DNA from 3 places in the Caballeronia sp. ATUFL_F1_KS39 genome. Region 1 is predicted to be linked to each of the others. Evidence: predicted binding sites of a transcription regulator. Region 1 holds the regulator's gene; each other region holds the start of a gene.
What was found. The regulator FNR, encoded in region 1, switches genes on or off when oxygen is low (the NO sensors DNR and NnrR bind a similar motif). The targets are predictions, from matches to a motif close to TTGATNNNNATCAA.
Positions count from the first base shown of each region.

Region 2: NCR93_RS17585 (OmpW/AlkL family protein) is a predicted target of FNR. The motif match lies at 1,355-1,368, and genes of this name have one in related genera.
Region 3: cyoA (ubiquinol oxidase subunit II) is a predicted target of FNR. The motif match lies at 1,854-1,867, and genes of this name have one in related genera.

Region 1 covers NZ_JALQDZ010000048.1:81,617-84,885, reverse strand. The annotation lists gene NCR93_RS24985 (universal stress protein) at 1-349, shown strand, start outside; gene NCR93_RS24980 (response regulator) at 346-993, shown strand; gene fnr (fumarate/nitrate reduction transcriptional regulator Fnr) at 1,156-1,890, shown strand; gene NCR93_RS24970 (DUF1488 family protein) at 1,866-2,171, opposite strand; gene NCR93_RS24965 (hypothetical protein) at 2,266-2,577, opposite strand; gene NCR93_RS24960 (universal stress protein) at 2,630-3,076, opposite strand; gene NCR93_RS24955 (zinc-dependent alcohol dehydrogenase family protein) at 3,119-3,269, opposite strand, start outside.
Region 2 covers NZ_JALQDZ010000036.1:95,006-98,274, reverse strand. The annotation lists partial or broken gene NCR93_RS17600 (helix-turn-helix domain-containing protein) at 1-289, shown strand, start outside; gene NCR93_RS17595 (hypothetical protein) at 405-908, shown strand; gene NCR93_RS17590 (hypothetical protein) at 910-1,203, opposite strand; gene NCR93_RS17585 (OmpW/AlkL family protein) at 1,452-2,069, shown strand; gene NCR93_RS17580 (hypothetical protein) at 2,275-2,847, shown strand; gene NCR93_RS17575 (GFA family protein) at 2,844-3,239, shown strand; gene NCR93_RS17570 (zinc-binding alcohol dehydrogenase family protein) at 3,249-3,269, opposite strand, start outside.
Region 3 covers NZ_JALQDZ010000043.1:99,731-102,999, reverse strand. The annotation lists gene cyoB (cytochrome o ubiquinol oxidase subunit I) at 1-848, opposite strand, end outside; gene cyoA (ubiquinol oxidase subunit II) at 852-1,736, opposite strand; gene NCR93_RS23340 (hypothetical protein) at 2,105-2,329, opposite strand; gene NCR93_RS23335 (septal ring lytic transglycosylase RlpA family protein) at 2,434-2,958, opposite strand; gene NCR93_RS23330 (peptidoglycan DD-metalloendopeptidase family protein) at 3,013-3,269, opposite strand, start outside.

The sequences.
Region 1 (3,269 bases):
CATGCAGCCCGTTTCCTACGACGCCACGAGCGCGTTCTATCCTGGCCTGCGCGACGCATTGCTGGAGGAAGGCCGGCGGCTTGCTGCGACGGCCACGGAGCGCATGACGCAAGCGGGCGTCAAGGGCACGCCGCGCGTGTGCGAAGTCGAGTATCTCGGCGATGACATCCCGCAGCGCATCCGTCATTGCGCCGACGATTTCCGCGCCGATCTCGTCGTCATGGGCACGCACGGGCGGCGCGGCTTGCGGCGGATCGTGCTCGGCAGCGTCGCGGAAGGTTTCGCGCGGCTGTCGCGGTGTCCCGTTCTGCTGGTGCCGGGCCGCGAAACGGAAGAACCGAATCCATGACGACGAAAGTCCTGATCGCCGATGACCACGCGCTCGTGCGCGACGGCCTGCGCCATATCCTCGCGAACGCGCACGGCTTCGAGGTCGCCGGCGAAGCGAGCGACGGGCCGGGCACGCTCGCGCTCGTGCGCGCAACGGAGGCAGACGTGCTCGTGCTCGATCTGTCGATGCCCGGCCGCAGCGGCCTCGACCTGCTCAAGCAGATCAAGGACGAAAAGCCCGCGCTGCGCATTCTCGTGCTCACGATGCACGCCGAGCAGCAATACGCCGCGCGCGCGTTCAAGGCCGGCGCGTCGGGCTATCTGACGAAGGAAAGCGCGAGCGCGGAGCTGGTCGCGGCGGTCGCCAAGGTCGCGTCGGGCGGCGCGTACGTGAGCCTCGCGATGGCCGAACGCTTCGCGCAAAGCCTCACCGAACCTGACGATGCGCTACCGCATCAGCGATTGTCGAACCGCGAGTTCGAAGTGTTCCGGCGGCTGTGCGCGGGCGAATCCATCAGCGATATCGGCGAGGCGTTGTGCGTGAGCGCGAAGACCATCAGCACCTACAAAGCGCGCATCCTCGAAAAAATGCAGATTCCCCACGAAGCCGCGCTCGTGCGCTACGCGGTGCGCCATCAGCTTTTCGACGACGACAGCGCCTGAATCGAAGCGGCGCGTGTCGGCATTTCCCTACACGTCTTCCCGAATGCCTACGGCACGATCAGCCAGCACCGACATTTTTTCGAGACAGCGCACTCCATAATTGGACAGGTGACATGCGGGATCGCGCGTCGATGCGCGATCCGGTTCGACAGGAGGCGCAGCATGATTTCCGCGAGCGCAGACAGTCCCGGCATGCACGTCGACGCGAAGCCGCCGAGCACGCGTTGCTCGACGTGTTCGATGAAGCGCATCTGCATGCCGTCCGGCTTGTCGCCGGTCGATTATCAGCGTCTCGACGCGATGATCAGCTCGACGCGCTTCGTGCGGCGCGGCGAAACGCTTTTCCGCAGCGGCGATCCCTTCCAGAGTCTCTATGCGCTGCGCAGCGGCTGCTTCAAGACCGTCGTCATGCATCGCGAAGGACACGAGCAGGTCACGGGCTTTCATCTGGCGGCCGAGCCCCTCGGGTTCGACGGCGTGAGCACCGACCGCCACGCGTGCGACGCCATCGCGCTGGAAGACAGCGTCGTCTGCATCGTTCCGTTCGATCTGCTCGAATTGCTGTGCCGCGAAGTGAAGGCGGTGCAGCATCACGTTCATCGCATGATGTGCGGCGAGATCGTGCGCGAATCCAATCTGATGATGCTGCTCGGCACGATGACGGCGGAGCAGCGCGTCGCGGCCTTCCTGCTCAATCTGTCGACGCGCATGAAGGCGCGCGGCTATTCGCCCGCGCAATTCGTGCTGCGCATGACGCGCGAGGAAATCGGCAGCTATCTCGGGCTGAAGATCGAAACCGTCAGCCGCATGTTCTCGCGGCTGCAAAAGGCCGGCGTGATCGACGCGCGCGGCAAGGACGTGCGGATCCTCGATCAGGCGCGGCTCGAAGCAGTCTGAGCGCGCGCTTCGCGAAAGCGGAAAAATCCGCTGCGCAGCATCACCGACGTGCCGCCGACGCGGCTCAGCACATGTTCGGCGGCGCCTTCTATCGACGAGCGATGGCTCTCGAACGCCTGCTGCAGATCTTCCTCACGCCACGACGCCGCGCCGAAGTGATCCTCCAGCGCTTCGGCCGAAATGGTGCACTCGATCGGCTCACCGTCCGCGAAGGCGGCGAAAGTGAGCGAAGGGACATCGCCCTGATAGACGGGCGGCTGACTCGGAAACGTAACGATCATGCCGATACCTCGTGGAACGTTGATGCGACGCCAGCCGGCGCAGCGCATATCCACTTAGTTTTGGCCACGGTTTCGGAGCGCGTATTGATCTGGATCAAATCGCATCCGGCGCGCCGCGCTGAAGCAGCAGCTGAACGGCGTCATCGAATGTATGACGCAGCGCCGCGTTCACGTCGGCGTGTGTGCTGCGTTGCACCGTGACCTGCTCGGAATCGCGCGTGAGCAGAACCAGTTGCGCGTCGAAGACGGTGCGTCCCGCGCGATCGAGCGACGCCTTGATCGTGAGCCTGCAATCGACGATGTCTTTCGCGACGCCCGCAAGCCGCACGAGTTCGACGCCCGCTTCGCGTTCGATCGCGCTCGAGCCCGCGAAGCCGAGGCAGGCGATCTGCATTCCGAGGCCCATGTCATTGTTCTCCGGTCAGGCCATCGCGCGGGCGCGCCTCACTCGTCGTGGCTCACGCGTCTTTCGCGACATGCTTCGGTGCGCGCGTGAGCAGCACCGGACACGTCGAGCGTCTGACGAACGCTTCCGCGACGCTGCCGAGCGCGAGCCTGCGCAACCCGGTCCGGCCATGCGTGCCCATCACGACGAGATCCGCGGGCATGTGCACCGCGCGGCGCTGCAGGCACTTCGCGATCGTATCGGTGACGTTGCGCGTCTCCGCGAGTTCCGTTTCGCATTCGATGCCCGCATCGATCACGCGCGCATACGCGATATCGAGCGCGTGCCCGCCTTCCTCGCGCACGTTCACGCGATACTGCGCCGGATACGACGAAAGCGCGGCCACGTCGATCACGTACACGACATTCACTCGCGCACGCGCGCCGATGCGGATCGCTTCGTCGAGCGCGCGTTGCGAGCACTCGCTGCCATCGAGCGCAACCAGGATTTTGCGGTACATCGTTTTCCGGCCCGCACGGCTTCCCGCTGAAGGCCGCCCACTTCAGATTTCGATGATGACCTTCAGCGCGTTCGTTTCCGCCGCGCGGCCAAAGGTGTCGTAAGCGTCGAGCGCGCGCGCGAGCGTGAAGCGGTGCGTGATGAGCTGCTTCGGCTGCAGCCGCCCCGCGCGCACGGTCTTGAGCAGCATCGGC
Region 2 (3,269 bases), on a different contig from region 1:
CGGCGAGCGGCTGTCCGTCGCGCGCATGGCGAGCGTCGCGGGCATGAGCGAGCGCAACTTCGCGCGCGCCTTCGTGCAACTCGCGCAGTTGACGCCGCACGAGTTCGTCGGACGGGCGCGCGTCGACGCGGCGCGCAATATGCTCGAAAGCAGCGACACGCCGCTGAAAACCATCGCCTACGACTGCGGCTTCGGCACGGCGGACCGCATGCGGCTCGTGTTCACGCGGCGGCTCGGTGTATCGCCGAATGATTATCGACTGAGCTTTCGCACGCGCTTTGTGAAGTGATCGGGGCGCTGGCGCGCCGACGCGTGACGCCGGGTTCGCTAAAATTCGAGATGAACGCGGCCCGTGCGACAGTGCGCGCGCCGCAGAATCCACCCTCGACATATCGGAACAGCGAATGACGAAACAAGAGACCGCCACGCAAGATCCCTACGAACGACGCGCACTGCTGCTGCATCTCGGCGACGTGCTGGAGTCCGTGTTTTGCCTGAGCCAATGCGCCGACGAATACGCGAGCATCGGCGAAGCGGTGAAGGGCAACGACGCGCTCGCGGGCTTCACGCTGCTCGGCTTCGTCGACGCGACCATGCCGCCGCGCGATTTCATCCGCCGTGCATCGGGCGCGTTTTTCGTTTGGCCGAAAGCGCTGCTCGATGAAACGCTGAATCGCCCGATGCTGGCGAACACCGTGAAGCACGATCTCTTCGCGGACAACGCGAAGGGCTGGAACGCCTACATGGAAGAGCGGCGCAAGGAAGTGCCGTGGTTCGGCGAGGATCTCCCCGAAGTCGCAACGAGCGCGGCGCCTGCGCACGAAGCCACGCCGGCAGCGGAAGCGGAAGCGGAAAAGCCGTCGCGCTATTCGACGTGGCCGTGGCCGGACAAGCCGGCCGACGCGTGATCTACTGCTTCTTGCTCATGCCGCTCGCGCCCGAGTCGAAGCCGAGTCCGTTCGGCCGGTCGGGCGCTGCGCCCTTGCCCGATGACGTCTTGCCCGGCCGCGTCTTCAGCGCATCGCTGGCATTCGCGGCGGCCGCAGCGGGCGGCGTCACGTTTTTCTCCTGATACGCGGGCGTACTGTCGTAATCGAGCTTGTTCGGTTTTTGCGGCGCCTGCTGCGCGCTCGCCACGACGGCCAATGTGCCGCCGAGCAGAATCCCCGTCATGCGCCCGAGTGTGCCGATTGTGGGTCTCATCTGCTTCCTCCCTTTGTTCTGCACGTTCTCTTCGTTCAGCAAGGCGCGGACCCGCCCGCAAGTGGCGCGCGGTCGCAGACCCGCCGATGCGTAAAGCATGCTTGTCCGCGCGCAAGGCTTGCCGCGATAGGCGGCGCGCGTCTGGCGCGCGTTGATTGTGGTCAAAGGCGCGACCGACCCTCGCTCGGACAATTCTCACTTTTAACGTGAGTGAGCTAAAAATGAGAAAGGGTCTCGGGGCAATCGTCATGGCATGCGCGGCGTTGTTCGCGGGCGCGGCGCAGGCGGCAGGCGATGCATCGTCGAGCGATGCGATGGGCGGCATCCACGCCGGCGATGTGCTGGTTCGCCTGCGCGCGATCAGCATTCAGCCCGATGTGACAGCGGGGGGCACGCTCGGCACGCTCGGTGTCAACGTCAACAACGCGATCGTGCCGGAGCTCGATTTCACGTACATGATCCGCGATGACATCGGTGTGGAATTGATTCTCGGCACGTCGCGGCATCAGGTGACGTCGAACATCGGCGGGCTTGGCGGCGTAGGCGTGCTGCCGCCGACGCTGCTTCTGCAATATCACTTCAATCACGCGGGGCGCGTGCGTCCGTATGTCGGCGCGGGCGTGAACTATACGTACTTCTACAACGACAAGCTCAAGGCGGGCGACACGCCCGTGTCGATCAAGCACAGCAGCTTCGGCCCGGCGTTGCAGGTGGGCGTCGACGTACAGGTGGCGAAGAATTTGTTCGTCAACGCCGACGTGAAGAAGATCTGGATGCGAACGAGCGCATCGGCGGGCGGCGCCGATCTCGGCTCGCTCAAGATCGATCCGTGGGTGATCGGCCTTGGCGTCGGCATGAAGTTCTGATGCGCGGTTCATCGCGGCAAATGTGCGCCGCGCCGCGCATCGTCTGAAAGTTGGCGGAAGATGCCAGTGCTTCTGGCGTGGACGGTTCGGCGGGCGCGGTATCCTTGACAGCAGGCCCGGCGCAGACTCGCGTCGCTCGAAGTGTGTCCGAGCGGCGCAAGAAACTGCAACGACTAATAAAACCGCATCGGGGAACTGCAAGCCAATGAGACCTTCCACTTACGCGGGATTCGTTTTGCTCGCGGCGTGTGGCGCCGCCTTCGCGCAACAGCCGCTCACCGTGCCAGGCCGCAGCCAGAGCGCGTGGCAGCAATCGATCGATAACGCCGCCTGCTACGGCTACGCCAATCAGACGACCAAAGTGAACATGGCGCGCGAGTCGCAAGCGCCATCGCGCGACGCTCAGGCGCAGCGCGACACGCGCACGCTCACGCCGCCGCGTCCGGTCGAGCCGCCGTTGCCGGCGAGTGCGGCGGGCGCATCGGGTGCGCTCGCGGCGTCTGCGGCGGCGCCTGCATCGGGCGCATCGGCGGCGATCGCCGCGTCGGGTGCGTCCGGCGCGACGGGCGTGACCGCCTTGCCGCATCCCGCATCCGGCGCGATGCCCGGCATGCCGGCGATGCCCGCATCGATGGCGGCGGGCGCATCCGGCGCATCCGACGCGATCTACGGCGGCGACATGAAGATGCCGCCGCTGCCGCCGCCCGAGCCGCCGATGACGCGCTACTGGCGCGCCTACAGCGAATGCATGCAGAACCGCGGCTACTTCACCCGATGAATCAGCCGCTTCACGAAGGGGGATGTGCGTGCGGCGCGGTGCGGGTGCGCGTCGCGGGCGCGCCGAAGGAAGTGAATCTGTGTCACTGCATGACGTGCCGGCGCATCCACGGTGCGCCGTTCGGCGTTTACGCGATCTTTCCGCGCCATGCGTTTGCCGTGACGGGCGACACGGTCGCGTGGGCGAGCTCCGCGACGGGCAGGCGGCATCATTGCCCGCTGTGCGGATCGCCGGTCTATCTGGCGTTCGACGGCGTCGACGAAATCGAGGTGCCGACCGGCATCTTCGATGAAACCGGCCTTTATCCGCCGCAGTACGAAATCTGGTGCAAAAGCGCCGAGCCGTGGCACGACGCGCAAGGACGGCCGCGCTTTGTACGCGGCGCGCCCTGATTCAACCCGTCAGCATTCGACGATCGCTTT
Region 3 (3,269 bases), on a different contig from region 1:
TGACCCCAGGCCCAGATCAGGTTCAGGTAGACCATCGGGTTGCCGCCGCCGTCGTTCGTGAAGAAGTGCATGCCGAGGTAACGGTCCAGCGCAAGCAGCGCGAGCGCGACGGTCAGGATCGGGAACGTCGCCATGATCAGCACGTTCGAGCAGAACGCCGTCCACGTGAAGACCGGCATCTTCATCCACGTCATGCCGGGCGCGCGCATCTTCACGATCGTCACGAAGAAGTTCACCGCGGTGAGCAGCGTGCCGACGCCGGACAACTGCAACGCCCAGATATAGTAGTCGACTCCGACGCCCGGATTGAACTGCGTCTCGGAGAGCGGCGGATACGCGAGCCAGCCCGTCGTCGAGAACTCGCCGATGAACAGCGACAGGTTGATCAGAATGGCGGCGACGGCCGTCATCCAGAACGACAGCGAGTTGATGAACGGGAACGCCACGTCACGCGCGCCGATCTGCAGGGGCACGACGAGGTTGAAGAACGCGACCAGCAGCGCCATGGCCATGAAGAAGATCATGATCGTGCCGTGGGCCGTGAAGATCTGGTCGAAGTGATGCGGCGGCAGATAGCCGGGCCCATCGAGCGCGATGGCCTGTTGCACGCGCATCATGACGGCGTCGGCGAAGCCGCGCACGAGCATCAGCCCGGCGACGACCAGATACATGACGCCGATGCGCTTGTGATCGACCGAAGTCAGATACTCGCGCCAGAGCCAGCCCCATTTGCCGAGTTTAGTGATAAGGCCGACCGTACCGAGCGCGAGGACCGCCATGAAGACGGTCGCCCCCATGATGATTGGCTCGTGGTACGGGATCGCCTCAAGCGTTAGTTTGCCGAACATGGCTTACCCCTTGGTTACACAATTTGCGCCTACGACCGAGTTGCCGTAGTTGTACTTCGCGACGATGTTGTTGAAGAGCTTCGGATCGACGGTCGAGAAGTAGCGCACCGCGACCTTTTCGCTCGGACGCGCGACGCCGGCGTAGACGTCCATGCTCAGATTCTCGGGCGCGTTCTTGACCTGCTTCAGCCACGCGTCGAAGTCTTTGTTGGACATGGCCAGTGCACGGAACTTCATGTCGGAGAAGCCCTTGCCGCTGTAGTTCGCCGAGATGCCTGCGTAGTCGCCTGCGTGATCGGCCATCAGGTGCAGCTTCGTCTGCATGCCCGCCATCGCGTAGATCTGGCTGCCGAGTTGCGGGATGAAGAACGAATTCATCACCGAATCGGACGTGATGCGGAAGTTCACCGGCGTGCCGACCGGGAACGCGAGCTGGTTCACCGACGCGACGCCAAGATCCGGATAGATGAACAGCCACTTCCAGTCGAGCGCCACGACTTCGACGTTGATCGGCTTGACTTCGGATTGCAGCGGCTTGTACGGATCGAGCTCGTGCGTGGTTTTCCACGTGAGGATGCCGAGGTACAGGATGATGGCTGCGGGAATCGCCCAGACCACGACTTCGATGGCCGTGGAATGCGCCCATTTCGGCGCATACGTGGCCTTCGTGTTGGACGCGCGATAGCGCCATGCGATGAACAGGGTGAGCAGGATCACCGGGACTACGACGAGAAGCATGGCGTAAGTCGCGGTGGCGATCAGCGACGATTCCGCTGCGCCAATCACGCCTTTCGAGTCCAACACCTCCAGCTTGCATCCCGAAAGACAAAGACTGGCTATCAACCCCGATAACAATGGCACTGCTAAACGTTGGGTATTTTCATTCATTGCATTCGCTGGTTTCGATGATCGAAGCGTCCCGGGAAGAACGCCGTTGCACGGCTTTGCGCCGCGTCAAGATCATGCCACGCGCGATTTTTCGCGATGACGCGAATGGTTGAAATTTTGTTTCAGATCAAGTTGATGCGACGGAGTGTCGCGCGAAGGCGGAACTTTTTGCCTACTCCGAAAGGAGCAGGCGAGTCTACAACGAAGGGATGGAATTGCGAGTGTGATAAAGCGACGTCAAAGCGTGTTCGAGCCGCGCGCGATGGATCGCCGCGATAACTTCGCCGGGTTCGATCGTCTCACGTGTTGGAGCCGAGCCGCGTGCCTAGGTGAAGCCACGGCTCAGGCGCCTTCTTCGGTTCTTCTCGCTAAAGCCCGGCGAGAGGCCGGGATTCCCGAATGGCATTCGATCGCTCGATTTCATCGCGCCGTCGCTGGCTCGCATCGGCAATGGCCTCGCGGTTCGAAGCGCTCCATGCGGACATGGTCGCCTGCATCACGTCGATCGGACTCCCCTTGGTGTCGATCGCAGCCAGGACGCAACCCAGAAGGTAGATCAGCACGAACAGGAAGATGCAGGACCGGCGCGTCATGAGTTGCGGTGCATAGGCGGCAATGGAAGGAGCATTGCCTTGGTGAGTGGGAGGCGGGGGGACGGTGCCCGCTTGTGTGAGAGTCGAGACATGGGAGCGGCAGTCTACGACGGAGTATGGAAACCGGAATCGGTCGATAATTCGACTTGGGCCGAACCACGCCGGACAATGCCCAGCGCAGCGGCTGCCCCGTATGACAGATCGATGATTCTGTTGCGTGAAACCGGACCGCGATCGTTGATTCGGACGAGGACGGACGGGCTCCCTCCCGGAAGCGTGACGCGGATCCACGATCCGAGCGGTAGCGTGCGATGTGCCGCTGTCATGGCATACATGTCGAAGCGCTCGCCGCTGGCGGTGCGTCGACCGTGAAACGTTCGCCCGTACCAGGATGCAATCCCGGCTTGATGGTACGCGCGCGCGGTCGGTGTCTCGTCCGGCCGGTCGGATGAAGTGATTTCGGTCGAAACGCAATCGTCGTTTGCGGATTGAACCGGAAGGCTCGATGCGCTCGCCGGTTGGTTTGTCGAAGCGCCCTCATTGCCTTGCTCGGACAGAGAGGCTGCACATCCGGCGATCAACAGGATGCAGGCGAAGGCGCTGAGGATGCGCGGCTGAAGCATGTTCATTCGGTGCATATCGCTTTGTTCGAGAGCAAGTAACCTGACCTGACGTTCGACGGATCACGAAGCGCAGTCGGAAAGGTAGGGCAGGGGATCGACTGGCTGACGATCCCGTCTCACCTCGAAAAGCAGCGATGGCTGACCATTCGTTTGAGCGCCCATCGTCGCGATGGCTTGCCCCTTCGTTACGTCGGCCCCTTCCTTGGTCAGAACGTTTTGGATATGGCCATAGGCAGTCAGGTAGCGACTGTCATGTTTCAGTATTACGAGGCTGCCGTAGCCCGCGATCTCGTTACCCGCATACACCACGCGTCCTC